Regions from separate parts of the Saccharophagus degradans 2-40 genome, predicted to be linked through region 2. Evidence: predicted binding sites of a transcription regulator. Region 2 holds the regulator's gene; each other region holds the start of a gene.

What was found. Region 2 encodes sigma-54, which starts transcription at its own class of promoters, with help from an activator protein. Its sites were predicted from a motif close to TGGCACANNNNTTGCNNT; they were not measured.
Region 1: glnA (glutamate--ammonia ligase) is a predicted target of sigma-54. The motif match lies at 3,135-3,152, and genes of this name have one in related genera.
Region 3: SDE_RS11025 (PEP-CTERM sorting domain-containing protein) is a predicted target of sigma-54. The motif match lies at 3,253-3,270, and genes of this name have one in related genera.

The regions. Positions count from the first base shown of each region.
Region 1 covers NC_007912.1:612,708-617,386, forward strand. Annotated here, with positions in the region: gene glnL (nitrogen regulation protein NR(II)) at 1-633, opposite strand, end outside; gene SDE_RS02725 (DUF4124 domain-containing protein) at 967-1,518, opposite strand; gene glnA (glutamate--ammonia ligase) at 1,592-2,998, opposite strand; gene thiI (tRNA uracil 4-sulfurtransferase ThiI) at 3,286-4,679, shown strand, end outside.
Region 2 covers NC_007912.1:4,051,945-4,056,623, reverse strand. Annotated here, with positions in the region: gene rapZ (RNase adapter RapZ) at 1-155, opposite strand, end outside; gene ptsN (PTS IIA-like nitrogen regulatory protein PtsN) at 308-760, opposite strand; gene SDE_RS16645 (RNA polymerase factor sigma-54) at 929-2,452, opposite strand; gene lptB (LPS export ABC transporter ATP-binding protein) at 2,666-3,391, opposite strand; gene lptA (lipopolysaccharide transport periplasmic protein LptA) at 3,406-3,945, opposite strand; gene lptC (LPS export ABC transporter periplasmic protein LptC) at 3,932-4,522, opposite strand; gene SDE_RS16625 (KdsC family phosphatase) at 4,588-4,679, opposite strand, start outside.
Region 3 covers NC_007912.1:2,684,092-2,688,770, reverse strand. Annotated here, with positions in the region: gene lpdA (dihydrolipoyl dehydrogenase) at 1-872, shown strand, start outside; gene sucC (ADP-forming succinate--CoA ligase subunit beta) at 1,066-2,232, shown strand; gene sucD (succinate--CoA ligase subunit alpha) at 2,232-3,104, shown strand; gene SDE_RS11025 (PEP-CTERM sorting domain-containing protein) at 3,313-3,867, shown strand; gene SDE_RS11020 (DUF4156 domain-containing protein) at 4,032-4,349, shown strand.

The sequences.
Region 1 (4,679 bases), 1.6 Mb from region 2:
CTTGATTACCGCTGCTACGTGTTCCAATACTTCGTGGATATTTGTTTCTTCGTTTTTGGGCAATGTGCGCGGCCCCAGCATGCGGTCCACAAGGTTTCTTAATCTGTCTGTTTCGTCGATGATAATGCGCGTGTATTCATCGAGGTCTTCATCTTGCAGTTCGCGAGAGAGCAGCTGAGCCGCCCCGCGAATGCCGCCTAAGGGGTTTTTAATTTCGTGGGCCATGCTGCGAATTAAGTTGCGCGATGTTTCTTGCGAAGAGAGTAGGGCTTCTTCACGACTAATGCGCAGCAATCTATCTAGCGGTTGCACCTCTAAGATAATCTTGCCCATTTCGGGGCTGGGGGTAACCGAATAGTCGACAGTTATTTCTTGATGAGAGTGAAGGCTCCAGCGCGCTTTGCGCTTGGTGAAATTGCGATTTTCACGCAATGCTTCAGATAGTGACATGGGGGTGCCGTCGGTTTCGAAAAAGCACTCTTGAATAGGCTTGCCGACAAGCTGCTCGCCGCTCACGCTTAGCAGCATTTCTGCCGATGCGTTAATGTGGGCGATGCTTAAATCGTCTTCCAGCACTATGACTGCCGTAATCAGGCTGTCGAGTATTTGTCGGAAGTTTGCTTGTTCAACCATGTTTTATTCTCATCTAATTAATACGTTATTAGCAAAAACCAAACCAATACTTGCGGGTGGATGAAAAAATTGCGTCTATTTGGGGCCAGCGTGGGTTTTACAGGCTTTAAGTAGCGAGTTTATTGCTGTTTATGACTCAAAATAGGCTGCAGTAAGCATTGTAGAGGTAATTTGATTACGAAAATTGACGTGTTTAGGTGCCAGTAAGAATATCTTAGCCATAATACTGCAATAAGTTGGGTCAGTATGGCGCCATTATGATGCTTTTAGAGGGGGAAAGATATGAGTTGTGCTTCAATATGGTGCGTTGCTTTTTGGGGTGGTGCGCTTAATTTATGGGCGAATAACGTAAAAGGTAACGTTAGCGGAGCTCGCAACTACTTTGCCTGAAGGCATCACCACTTTTACGGAAGCGGTATTTTTTCCGCGCTTTAGGGGGCCAACAGTTACGGTGGTGTCTCTAGTGGGCAACGTTACGGGCAGGCCATTCATAAAGAATTGGAACAGTTCGTCACCTGTTAAATCGCGGTTGCTGCTTAGGCTCATAGTGAGGGTTTTAAAGGCTGGGCCAACTTGTTGCTCGTGTGTTGGGCTAACCAGCGAAACTTTTATGGGTACAGGGCCGTAATTGGGTTTAGGCTTGGGAGCCATTATTTTTTGTGGTGGCTGGGTGTTTATCGGTGGAAGGTCGACTTTTTTTGAATCGTCTACTTTGCTATCGGTATAGGTTACTTTGCCGTTCTCATCGACGTGTTTGTATATGTCGGCCACTAAGGCTGAGCTGAGGGTGCAGCAGCACAGTGCGATAAGCCATTTCATTATCGAGGTGTTGCAATAGCTTTTGCGCATGGGGTCGGCTCCAGCTCGGTATGCTTTAGTTAGCATTAATATATGCTATATCCCAAAAACAAAAAAGCCCGCATAAAGCGGGCTTAGATGTAGAGCACAATAATCTAACTTATACGGAGTAGTACAAGTCGAACTCAAGCGGGTGAGTAGTGTGCTCAATTTTGAATACGTCTTCCATTTTCAACTCGATGTACGCGTCGATCATGTCGTCAGTGAATACGCCGCCTTGGGTAAGGAACTCGCGATCCTTGTCCAAGTTGTCCAACGCTTCGCGCAAGCTGCCACATACTTGTGGAATCTTGTCCGCTTCTTCTTTAGGAAGATCGTACAAGTCTTTATCAGCTGCATCGCCAGGGTGGATTTTGTTCTTAACGCCGTCAATACCAGCCATCAACATTGCTGCGAAGCATAGGTATGGGTTGGCAATTGGGTCAGCAAAACGCGCTTCGATACGCTTACCTTTTGGAGAAGGTACGTAAGGAATACGGATAGAAGCAGAACGGTTACGAGCAGAGTAAGCCAACATAACAGGAGCTTCGAAACCAGGAATCAAACGCTTGTAAGAGTTGGTGCCCGGGTTAGAGAATGCGTTAATTGCTTTGGCGTGCTTGATGATACCGCCGATGTAGTACAAAGCAGTTTCGCTTAGGCCTGCATAGCCGTCACCAGCAAATTGGTTTACGCCGTCTTTCCAGTAAGACTGGTGAACGTGCATGCCAGAACCGTTGTCGCCAACGATTGGCTTAGGCATAAAGGTAGCTGTTTTGCCGTATGCGTGAGCAACGTTGTGTACGCAGTACTTTAAAATCTGAACTTCGTCAGCTTTCTTAACTAGGGTGTTGAATTTCACGCCGATTTCACACTGACCAGCAGTAGCAACTTCGTGGTGGTGAACTTCAACGTCTAGACCCATTTGCATCATTGCGTTACACATTGACGCGCGGATGTCGTGTAGTGAGTCAACTGGTGGTACTGGGAAGTAGCCGCCTTTAACGCGTGGACGGTGACCTAGGTTGCCGTCGGTGAATTTGCTGCCTGATGACCAAGCTGCTTCTTCAGAGTTAATTTTAACGAAGCTACCGCTCATGTCGGCGCCCCATTTAACATCGTCAAATACGAAGAATTCTGGCTCAGGACCAAAGAATGCAGTGTCGCCCAAACCAGTAGACTTCAAGAATTCTTCAGCGCGCTTAGCAACAGAGCGTGGATCGCGCTCGTAGCCTTGACCGGTAGAAGGCTCAACAATGTCACAACGCAAGATAACGGTTGCTTCGTCGGTGAACGGGTCAAGCATTGCAGTGCTGTCGTCTGGCATAAGAATCATGTCGGACTCGTTGATGCCTTTCCAGCCAGCAATGGATGAACCATCGAACATTTGACCGTTTTCGAAGAATTCTTCGTCAACGTATGATGCTGGGATGGTAACGTGCTGTTCTTTACCTTTAGTGTCGGTAAAACGAAGATCTAACCACGTTGCTTCGCTTTCTTTGATCAAATTCAGAGTCTTCTCTGACATGAGGATGCCTCCAGAGTCATGGCCCTAGCCACATTGATGTTATTGATTAGTTGGGATCGGAAGGCTTAATTGTGTGCCCTCAGCGATTCGCCATCTTATAGTAATCTGTTAAAGACGCAAGATGGATGAGCGTAAGGTGGCAAATTATATGCCATAATTGTTGATTGACGTGAAACCCCGTATTACAGGGCTTCGGAGAAGGGTGATCAATTAGCGAGCAAAAAGAGTGCTCGCTATTGGTGCTTTGAATTTATGTTGCACTGAAGTGGTGCGTATGGTTTGTTGTTATGAGATTTGTTGTTCGTTTATTCCCTGAAATATCCATCAAAAGTGCCCCCGTGCGCAAGCGCTGGACAAAAATGCTAACCGATAACTTACGGTTGATGGCTAAGCGTATCCATCCAACCGCTAGGGTGAACAAAGAGTGGGATCGTATCGAGGTGACGGCCAAGGTGGATGACCCCGTTGTGGAGGGGCAGTTAATCGATATGTTGGCGCGTACACCGGGAATTGCGAACTTTTCCCATGTGCAAACGCACCCTTTTGAATCATTGCATGATATTTACGAGTTGGTACAAGCATCATGGGGTGACCAACTTAAGGGCAAAACCTTTTGTGTGCGAGTAAAGCGCACTGGCAACCACGATTTTACTTCTACCGAAGTCGAGCGCTATGTGGGTGGTGGCCTTAATCAAAATAACCCCACTGGCGGCGTAAAACTAAAAGACCCTGATGTGTCTATTGGTTTGGAAGTAAAAGATGATCAGGTGTATTTGGTAACCAAAAAATATCAGGGCTTAGGCGGCTTCCCCATGGGGACGCAGGAGTCTGTGCTATCTCTTATCTCTGGCGGCTACGATTCTACCGTTGCCAGCTTTCAAATGATCAAGCGCGGTTTGCGCACCCATTACTGCTTTTTTAATTTAGGGGGGCGCGAGCACGAGCTAGCAGTTAAAGAAATCGCGTTCTTTTTATGGAATCGATTCGGTTCTACTCACCGCGTGCGTTTTATCTCGGTGCCGTTTGAAGGTGTTGTAGGGGAAATTCTGCAAAAGGTTGGCCCTTCAAATATGGGCGTAGTACTTAAGCGTATGATGTTGCGTGCAGGTGAGCGCATTGCCGAGCGCGGCGGTATTGAGGCAATGGTGACCGGCGAGGCGGTGGCGCAGGTATCGAGCCAAACCATTCCCAACTTATCTGTGATTGATAGCGTTACCGATATGATGGTATTGCGACCGCTTATTGTGATGGATAAACGCGATATTATTGATATCTCCCGCAAAATTGGCGCAGAAGAGTTCTCTGCTGCTGTGCCTGAGTATTGCGGTGTTATTTCGGTAAAACCCTCTGCAAAAGTGAATCGTGCCAAGCTTGAGGCGGAAGAAGAAAAGTTTGATTTTTCTATCCTCGAACACGCGCTAGAAAACGCGGTAGTGCAATCTATCGATGAGGTGATGGATGATGCGCAAGAGCTTGCCGAGGTTGAATTGGTGTCGGAATTGCCCGTCAGTGCCAAAGTTATTGATATTCGCCATCACACCGAGCAAGAACTGCGACCCCTTACTGTTGAAGGGCGCGAAGTGTTGGAAATACCTTTTTACCAATTAAGCACAGCTTATGCAGAGTTGGATAAAGCCGTTAACTATTATTTATTTTGCGATAAGGGGGTAATGAGCGGGCT
Region 2 (4,679 bases):
TTACTGGCATGGGGTGCATCACCAATTTGCTCTATTAGCGCGGGTAGAAGTTTTACGGGTAAGTTGTCAATACAGGTAAAGCCTTCATCCTCGAGCAAGTGCAGCGCGGAGGTTTTGCCTGAACCGGATCGTCCACTGATAACTAACAATCGCATAGCTGTGACCTTTGTATCCCAGTGTGTGAGTGGAGTATTGACGAATACCTTTACATTTACACTACCAATAAAGGGTAGCAGTAAATTTGTGTAAGGAGAGTCAAAACGGTGCGTTTGCGCAGCGTATATACCGTGAGTATAGATGGTTTATCTTAGCAGGCCGACACAGCCGCGTTAAACAATTGCGCGTCGGAAGTGGCGTTGCGTAAACCCTTAACAAATTCTGGTTTTTGCAGTTTCTCTGCAAGGCTAGCCAAGGTGGCTAAGTGTTCGCTGTTGGCGTCTTCTGGTACTACCATTGCGAATATTACATCTACCGGTTTGTTGTCGATCGAATCAAAGTCGACGGGTTCTTCAAGGGTGATGCAAGCGCAAAAAGTTTCGCCGCCAGTTGCAAAGCGGCAGTGGGGGATAGCTATACCATCGCCTATGCCGGTAGAGCCTAAGCGCTCTCGCCCAATGAGGCTTTGGAACAGGCTGTCTTCGCTCAAGTCTTCTACAGAGTGAGAGAAAATTTGTGCAAGCTGTTCGAGCACACGTTTTTTGCTGCCACCAACTATTTTCGAGCGGGTGCAATCTAAGGTTAGGATAGTTTCAACTAGCATACTTCTGTCTAGAATCGTTGGGGCAAGTAGGTCACTCAGTGCTTGCGCACCGGGCCTGGCCAGGCTTTTGTTTGCAGATTTAAGGCGACTAGGTCGCTCGGCGCGAATTGTAACAGCATTCCCCCTGCCACGTGCAGTGTAAAGGGCGGAGGAATGCTAAAAAAACACTTAAACCAAGCGTTTTCTTTCGTTTGATGGTGGGATATTAAGGGACTCGCGATATTTGGCTATGGTGCGGCGCGCTACCTTAATACCTTGCTCGGCTAAGATGTCGGTTATTTTGGAGTCGCTAAGCGGTTTGCGTGCATTTTCTGCGGCTACCAGCTTTTTGATTATTGCGCGAATGGCAGTGGAAGAGCACTCACCGCCGGAATCCGTTGCAACATGGCTAGAAAAAAAGTACTTCAACTCAAAAATACCTTGCGGAGTGTGCATGTATTTTTGCGTGGTAACACGTGAAATGGTTGATTCGTGCATCTCGACGGTTTCTGCTACATCGTGCAGTACCATTGGGCGCATGGCTTCAGGGCCCTGGTCTAAGAAGCCCTGCTGTTTTTCGACTATACAGGTGGCAACCTTTAAAAGTGTTTCGTTGCGGCTCTGCAGGCTTTTTAGAAACCAGCGCGCCTCTTGCAGGTTATCGCGTAAAAAGGTGTTGTCGGCGCTGGTATCGGCGCGTTTTACCAAGGATGCATAACCCGAGTTAATACGCAGCTTAGGGGCGATTTCAGGGTTGAGTCGCACAGTCCAGCGGTCGTTTTCTTTAGATACAAAAACGTCGGGAATCACATATTCGGTCGAGTCGCTGCCGATGGATTCGCCTGGCCGCGGGTTGAGCCCTTGAATAACGGCAATGGCTGCCTGTAAGTCTTGCTCTTTTACTTTCAGCTTACGCATAAGCTGTTTGAAATCGCGCGCGGCCAGTACATCTAAGTACTGATCAACAATATTCTTGGCTAGTTTTAGCTCGGGGCTGGTTTGATCCAGTTCAAACTGGTTAAGTTGAATAAGCAGACATTCGCGCACGTTTTGACTGGCAACACCGGGTGGGTCAAATTGTTGTACACGGTGCAGTACGGCGAGTACTTCGTCGAGCTCTAGCTCTTCGTCGTGGGCTGCAAGCCCCGAAAATATTTCTTCAGCTGTTTGGCAAAGCATGCCGCTGGGTTCAACGGCATCAATAATGGCCTCTGCGATCTCTTTATCGCGGTCAGACATTGGCGTGAGGTTGAGCTGCCAGCTGAGGTGATCCTGCAGGGATTCGGAATTGCCGCGGCGAGATTCGTAATCGGGGTCGTCTTCATCGTTGCGGGCTAAGCCGGTAGCAGGGCCTGAGGTTTGGTAGATGTCATCCCAGTTGGTGTCTACGGCCAAGTCTTTTGGAATGTCGTCATTCCATTCCAGCTCACCGCTGTTGTCGGTGGTTTCGTAGCTGTCTTCTACTTTTTCCGCTGCGGGTTTTTCTTCTGTCGTGCTCGCAGTTTTCGCTTCAGCGTTATCGTCGCTGCTGGCCTCTACGTCGCCGCCATCAAAGTCATCTTCAGAGGCTTCCAGCATAGGGTTGCTGTCTAGCGCTTCTTGAATTTCGTGTTGCAGGTCAAGGGTCGACAATTGTAGAAGGCGAATGGCCTGCTGCAATTGCGGGGTCATGGTAAGTTGTTGACCAAGCTTTAGCTGTAGGGATTGCTTCATATAATCTGGCCGAACACGGCGGTTAATCGGGCTGGGTGAAAATTAACGTTAACCTAAGTTTAGCCGTCAGCAGGACTACAAGCAATGATTTTCCCTGATTTTATAAGCAAGGTTTATGCCGTTAGGTGATAAGCGAGGGGATTTGTTGCACGAGAGCGAGACGCCCGAGATACGAGCGTTGATTCTAAGAGTGTAGCTCATTGCGGTAAAGAGCTAGAGGGTAAAATGTTGCCCCAAATAAACTTCGCGTACTTTTTTGTTATTAAGTACGGTGGCCGCATCGCCTTCGGCAATAATGTGGCCTTCCGATACTATATAGGCTTTTTCACATATATCCAGCGTTTCGCGCACATTGTGGTCGGTAATAAGTACGCCAATACCGCGTGCTTTAAGGTGGCGGATAATATCTTTGATGTCGCTCACCGATATGGGGTCTACCCCTGCAAAGGGTTCGTCTAGCAGAATAAATGCTGGGTCTGTGGCCAGTGCGCGCGCTATTTCTACACGACGGCGTTCGCCGCCAGAAAGCGCCATGCCCAAGCTGTTTTTAATATGGTTGATATGAAATTCACCTAGCAGGCGCTCGAGCTGTTCGAGGCGCTGTTTGCGATTAAGGTCGCTGCGTGTCTCTAAAATGGCGAGAATATTTTCGCTTACAGTTAGCTTGCGAAACACAGAGGCTTCCTGCGGCAGGTAGCCTAGTCCAGCGCGTGCACGACCATGCATCGGCAGGCGGCTCACATCTTTGCCGTTAATATGTACGCTGCCTTTATCGGCTTGCACAATGCCTGCAATCATGTAGAAACAGGTGGTTTTACCTGCGCCGTTTGGGCCTAGCAGCCCCACAACTTGGCCGTCCTCCACGCTCATGGATACATCTATAACGACTTTGCGGCCTTTGTAGCTTTTGGCTAAGTGGAGTGCTTCTAACTTTGGCATAGTTGCTGGTGCGCTTATTCTTGGTTGCTGAGGGTTTTGGCTGGAATAACAAGGCGAACGCGTCGTTTCTCGCCTTCTTCTATGTCGCTACCGGCTTTTACGAGGGATTTTTTCACGTCGTAGTCAATGCGGTTGCCGCTTAGGCTGGTGCCGCCATCTTGCACCAGTGAGGCGTTGTTTAGCAGGGTTAGGGTTTCCTGCTCGATATGATATTCAAGGCGTTTGGCGCGCGCTTGTACGGGTTCTTGGTTGGCGCGGGGCACTTGGCTGTAATGAGCCGGTTCCCCGGTGGCGATAACGTGAGTGAGTTTGTTTTTGTTGTAATGCAAAATCACTTTGTCTGCGGTTATCCGCATGCTGCCCTGCTCAATAATTACGTTGCCGTAAAGCGTGGTGGTGCCGCTTTTATCGTCTAGTTCGAGCTTGTCTGCATCTGTGCTAAGCGGTTGCGAGCGGTCACTAGGCAGCGCCTGTGCTGGGTTGGCAGCAAGTGCGGCAAGCAGCCCTGCGCGTAAACATAGCTGCGCTATACGGCTTAATTTAGATTGGGTCATGCGTGCCTCTTACTTTACCTAGCAGGGTGATTTTGCGTTCTGCGAGGTCGGCAACCATGCCGACTCCTGTCATTTCTCCCCTTGGGGAGTTGATTTTAACAGTCTCTTCAGTCTGTGCGACTTTTTCGTGCGGCAATATTAATAATTTATTTGTCGTTAGTTGGGTGTAGGTGCCGCTTTCATTCTTTTGTCGTATTACAACGTCTTCCCACAGCTCTATAGATTGACCGTCGCCAAGCAGCTTGCCTTTTTTAGCTTCTACTCGCCACGGTTGCTCGCCCTGAAAGATTGTAAGCACTGGTAGGTCGATAAGAGTGTACACGCGATTTTCGTCTTCGGGCGCTTGATCTTCCGTAAGCTGGTAGTGCTCTAGGCGCGAGGCCACAAACTCGTAATCGAGCGTGCCGTCGTTGGCGAAGTGCCGCGTAGAGGCGTGGTGAGCAATGGCATAAGGGTATATTTTGGCTGCTTTTTTATCTTGCCCGCTACCCAAAAGCTGTTCTGGTGAGTCGCCATAAAACAGCAGCCCAATAACAAGGGTGACAACAAAGGCAATGTAGAGGCCGTTTTTTAACATGAGCTGTCTGCGTATTTAAGTGAAGCTACCATAGCGCTTAGGCATAGCTTAGGTATAGCTTAGGGCTAAAGGTATTGGCTAAGGGTTTGGTCAAAAGTGTTTTGGGCGCGCATAATAAAATCACAGGCATCGCGCACGGCACCATCGCCGCCGCGGC
Region 3 (4,679 bases), 1.4 Mb from region 2:
AGCTAGGTAGTGTTTGGGGTCGTTTGGGCTCTAAAGTGGTTTGTTTAGAAGCCATGGATAGTTTCTTGGCTATGATGGATCAGCAGATTGCTACCGAAGCGAAGAAAATTTTGGTTAAACAAGGTTTAGATATCCGTCTAAGCTGTCGTGTAACTGGCACCGAAGTTGTAGAAGCTAAGGGCAAAAAAGAAGTTATCGTTACTTACACCGATAAAGACGGCAACGAAGCGAAAGAAACTTTCGATAAGTTGATTGTTTGTGTTGGTCGTCGTCCGTTCACTGACGGCTTGTTGTCTGAAGACAGCGGCGTTAAGTTGGATGAGCGCGGTTCTATTTACGTTAACGATTTGTGCTCTACTAGCGCGCCAGGCGTTTGGGCTGTTGGTGACGTTGTACGTGGCCCAATGTTGGCTCACAAAGGTTCTGAAGAAGGTGTGATGGTTGCAGAGCGCATTGCTGGCCAAAAAACCGTAATGAACTACGACATTATTCCTAACGTAATTTATACCCACCCAGAAATTGCTTCAGTTGGTAAAACTGAAGAGCAATTAAAAGCAGATGGCGAAGCTTACGAAGTAGGTACTTTCCCATTCTTGGCAATTGGTCGCGCTGTTGCAGCCGATTGCGCAGAAGGTATGGTTAAAATGATTGCTCACGCTGATACCGATCGCGTATTGGGTTGTCACATTGTTGGCCCGAACGCGGCAGACCTTGTACAGCAAGTAGCAATTGCTATGGAGTTTGGCGCTACATCAGAAGATATTGGTATGACTGTATTCGGTCACCCAACTTTCTCTGAAGCTGTTAAAGAAGCTGCGTTAGCGGTACATGGTCATGCTATCCACATGCCTAACCGTAAAAAACGCAAGTAGAAAATAGCAAGGGAATACTTCTATTCGCCCAGCATTGCTGGGCGAATTGGTATACAGATGGACTTGGCAGAGCGCGACAATAATTACTAGGCGATTTAACTCTGCAACTTACTTAAGTGTGCAAAAACCGAGCGCAAGGTTTTAATTGCGTGATCCTTAAATTGTCAGTCGAACCAACATACGGACGATCACAATGAATTTACATGAATATCAAGGCAAACAGCTTTTTGCTGAATATGGTTTGCCAGTATCTAAAGGCATAGCTGCAGAAACTCCTGCAGAAGCGGCAGCAGCTGCAGACATTATTGGTGGTGATAAGTGGGTTGTTAAAGCTCAGGTTCACGCTGGTGGTCGCGGTAAAGCGGGCGGCGTTAAATTGGTTTCTAGCAAAGCAGAAATCGAAGAGTTCGCTAAAAAGTGGTTAGGTAATAACTTAATTACTTATCAAACAGATGAAAATGGTCAGCCAGTTAGCCGTATTTTGGTTGAAAGCTGCACCGATATCGCTGACGAATTGTACTTGGGTGCAGTTGTAGACCGTTCTACTCGTCGCGTAATTTTTATGGCGTCTACTGAAGGCGGCGTAGAGATTGAAAAAGTTGCTGAAGAAACTCCAGAAAAAATCTTAAAAGCGATTATCGATCCTTTGACTGGCGCACAGCCATATCAAGCTCGCGAATTAGGTTTTAAATTGGGCTTAAACCCAGTTCAAATCAAGCAATTCACCCAAATCTTTTTAGGTTTGGCGAAAATGTTTGTTGATAAAGACTTGGCTCTTTTAGAAATCAACCCATTGGTTATTACTGATGAAGGTAACTTGCACTGCCTAGACGCTAAAGTAGCTATCGACGGCAACGCAATGTACCGTCAGCCTGCGCTTAAAGAAATGCACGATCCTTCACAAGAAGACGAGCGTGAAGCGCATGCAGCTAAATGGGAACTTAACTACGTAGCACTAGATGGCAACATCGGCTGTATGGTTAACGGTGCTGGTTTGGCAATGGGTACTATGGATATCGTGAAATTACACGGTGGCCAACCTGCAAACTTCCTAGACGTAGGCGGCGGCGCAACTAAAGAGCGCGTTGTTGAAGCATTCAAAATTATTCTTTCTGACGACAACGTAAAAGCTGTTTTAATTAACATCTTTGGCGGTATTGTTCGTTGTGACCTGATTGCAGAAGGTGTAATCGGCGCAGTGGAAGAGGTTGGTGTTAAGGTTCCTGTTGTTGTTCGTTTAGAAGGTAACAACGCAGAATTGGGTGCAAAAGTGTTGGCAGATAGTGGCCTAAACATTATTGCTGCAGAAAGCTTAACTGATGCTGCAGTACAAGTTGTTAAAGCTGCGGAGGGCAAATAATGAGCGTTTTAATTAACAAAGATACTAAAGTCCTCTGTCAGGGTTTTACCGGTTCACAAGGTACTTTCCACTCTCAGCAAGCTATTGAATACGGCACGCAAATGGTTGGTGGTGTGACTCCTGGTAAAGGTGGTCAAACTCACCTAGGTTTGCCAGTGTTCAACACTATGGCTGAAGCTGTAGAAGCTACCGGTGCTGATGCATCTGTAATCTATGTACCAGCTCCTTTCTGTAAAGACTCTATCTTAGAAGCTGCTCACAGTGGCGTTAAGTTGGTAGTTTGTATTACTGAAGGCATTCCTACTTTAGATATGCTTGAAGCTAAAGTTAAATGTGACGAGTTAGGCGTACGTTTAATTGGTCCTAACTGTCCAGGTGTGATCACTCCTGGTGAATGTAAAATAGGCATCATGCCTGGTCACATTCACTTGCCAGGTAAAGTAGGTATCGTATCGCGTTCTGGTACTTTGACTTACGAAGCTGTTAAACAAACTACCGATTTCGGTTTTGGTCAGTCTACCTGTGTTGGTATTGGTGGTGACCCAATTCCTGGTTCTAACTTTATCGACATTTTAGAAATGTTCGAAAAAGACGAGAAAACCGAAGCGATTGTTATGATTGGTGAAATTGGTGGTACTGCAGAAGAAGAAGCTGCTGCATACATCAAAGCTAACGTAACTAAGCCTGTTGTATCTTACATTGCTGGTGTAACTGCTCCTGCTGGTAAGCGTATGGGTCACGCTGGTGCGATTATTTCTGGTGGTAAAGGTACTGCCGACGAGAAATTCGCTGCATTAGAAGACGCAGGTGTTAAAACCGTTCGCAGCTTGGCTGAAATCGGTAATGCGCTTAAAGAAATTACTGGCTGGTAAGCCAAGTTTCAATAAAGCGTAAAAAGGGCTCTTCGGAGCCCTTTTTTGTACCTAGTATGCATATTGGGGTGCCGATAATATTTACATGGTTCCCAGTGGAGATTGAGCGGTGCTTGCTAAGTTATTGAATATTAAGGCTATATTTTAATGGCTTAGAAATTGCTTGAATACCGTCTCTGAATTATTTTGATTTTTTAAGGGTAAAATCGTGGTTAAGTTGTTTGATTCTCTTTGCGTGGCGTTTTGTTTACTGATTGTTTCTGCTTCCGCCAATGCAGTTTTAATGGACGATGTTGGCGTAGAGGATAGGCTGATAGCGAGTTTCGATAGCCCTAACAGCGGTGACGCGACAATTAGTGCTTGGGTTGCTTCGCAGCTAGGGGTTGATTCAGTCGATTTAACGTTTAAAGACGATTCGCCTAGTGAAAGCGGTTGGTTGCAAATCGATGATGCATCTGAGTTACATGCTTATGATTTGGCGACTATTGCCGGCTATGAGGCATCTGACTTTTTTATAATTAAGCTTGGTGTCGGGCGCAGTGATGCTGATGATACTTATTTGTTCGAAAATTTAGGTAGCTTGGATTGGGCTGCAGTAAATTTTACCGACATGCTTGTCGGGCAAAATTTGCGATTTAATTTTGGTCGCATTAGCCATGTTACAGGTTTTGAGTCAGCGAATGTGCCAGAGCCGGGAACGTTGTTTTTGTTAATGGTAGGTGTTGCTGGCTTGGTAGCAAGTCGTGTGTTACGTCTTAAATAGACCCAAGCCCTACTTAATCCTCAAAAAGCCTCTTCTAGAGGCTTTTTTTGTGTTTGCGGTTTTGGGGGGGGAGAGGAAAGATTAAATCTGTGTGGCTGACCATAGTGGCGTAATAAATTGTTTGCTACGCTACTGGTCGTTTTTAACATTCAATAGGGGGTATTATGAAAGGCGCAAAAATCATTGTTGTTGGGTCAGTTGTGGCGTTATGCGCTTGCTCCTGGGTAAAGCCTATAAGTGGGGCGGAGCAGGTTTCTTTAATTAAGCCAGGAATAGCGCAGGCCTGTAAAGAGCTGGGTAGTGCATCTGCGCAGGTCAAAGACCGTGTGGGTATTTTTGGCCGCAATGAGAAAAAAATCGCCGATGAGCTAGTGGCGTTGGCTAAAAACGAAGCCGTTCGTATGGGGGGCGATGCAGTGGTTGCCCAAGGCACGCCGAAAGATGGCTTTCAGAAGTTTAGTGTTTACCTCTGCGAGAAGTAATTTATAGCCGTTTTAGGGCTGAGCAAGGCTCTTGGCCCCGTAAAGTGTTCCATATTTAAAAGGCGCTTTAGGGGGCTTTTATTGCGCTGTATCTGCGTGCTATCCCGTCAGGTGACCCAAATCCTTCCCTTTCCTCCAAGAAAGTTCAGCATTCAGTTTTGTGTTCACTCTTGCAAAAAACCAGCTCTTTCTTCGTAAAAAGCCGTCTACTGACCATATTCGTATGGTGTGCCTCAGTTAGGGTAAGTGAAATAAGCCGCCCTTACTTTTCTTCGTTTCTTTTCTGGGCTTGAAATCTCTTAGCCCGCCCCAAACTTTGTGTTCAATAGT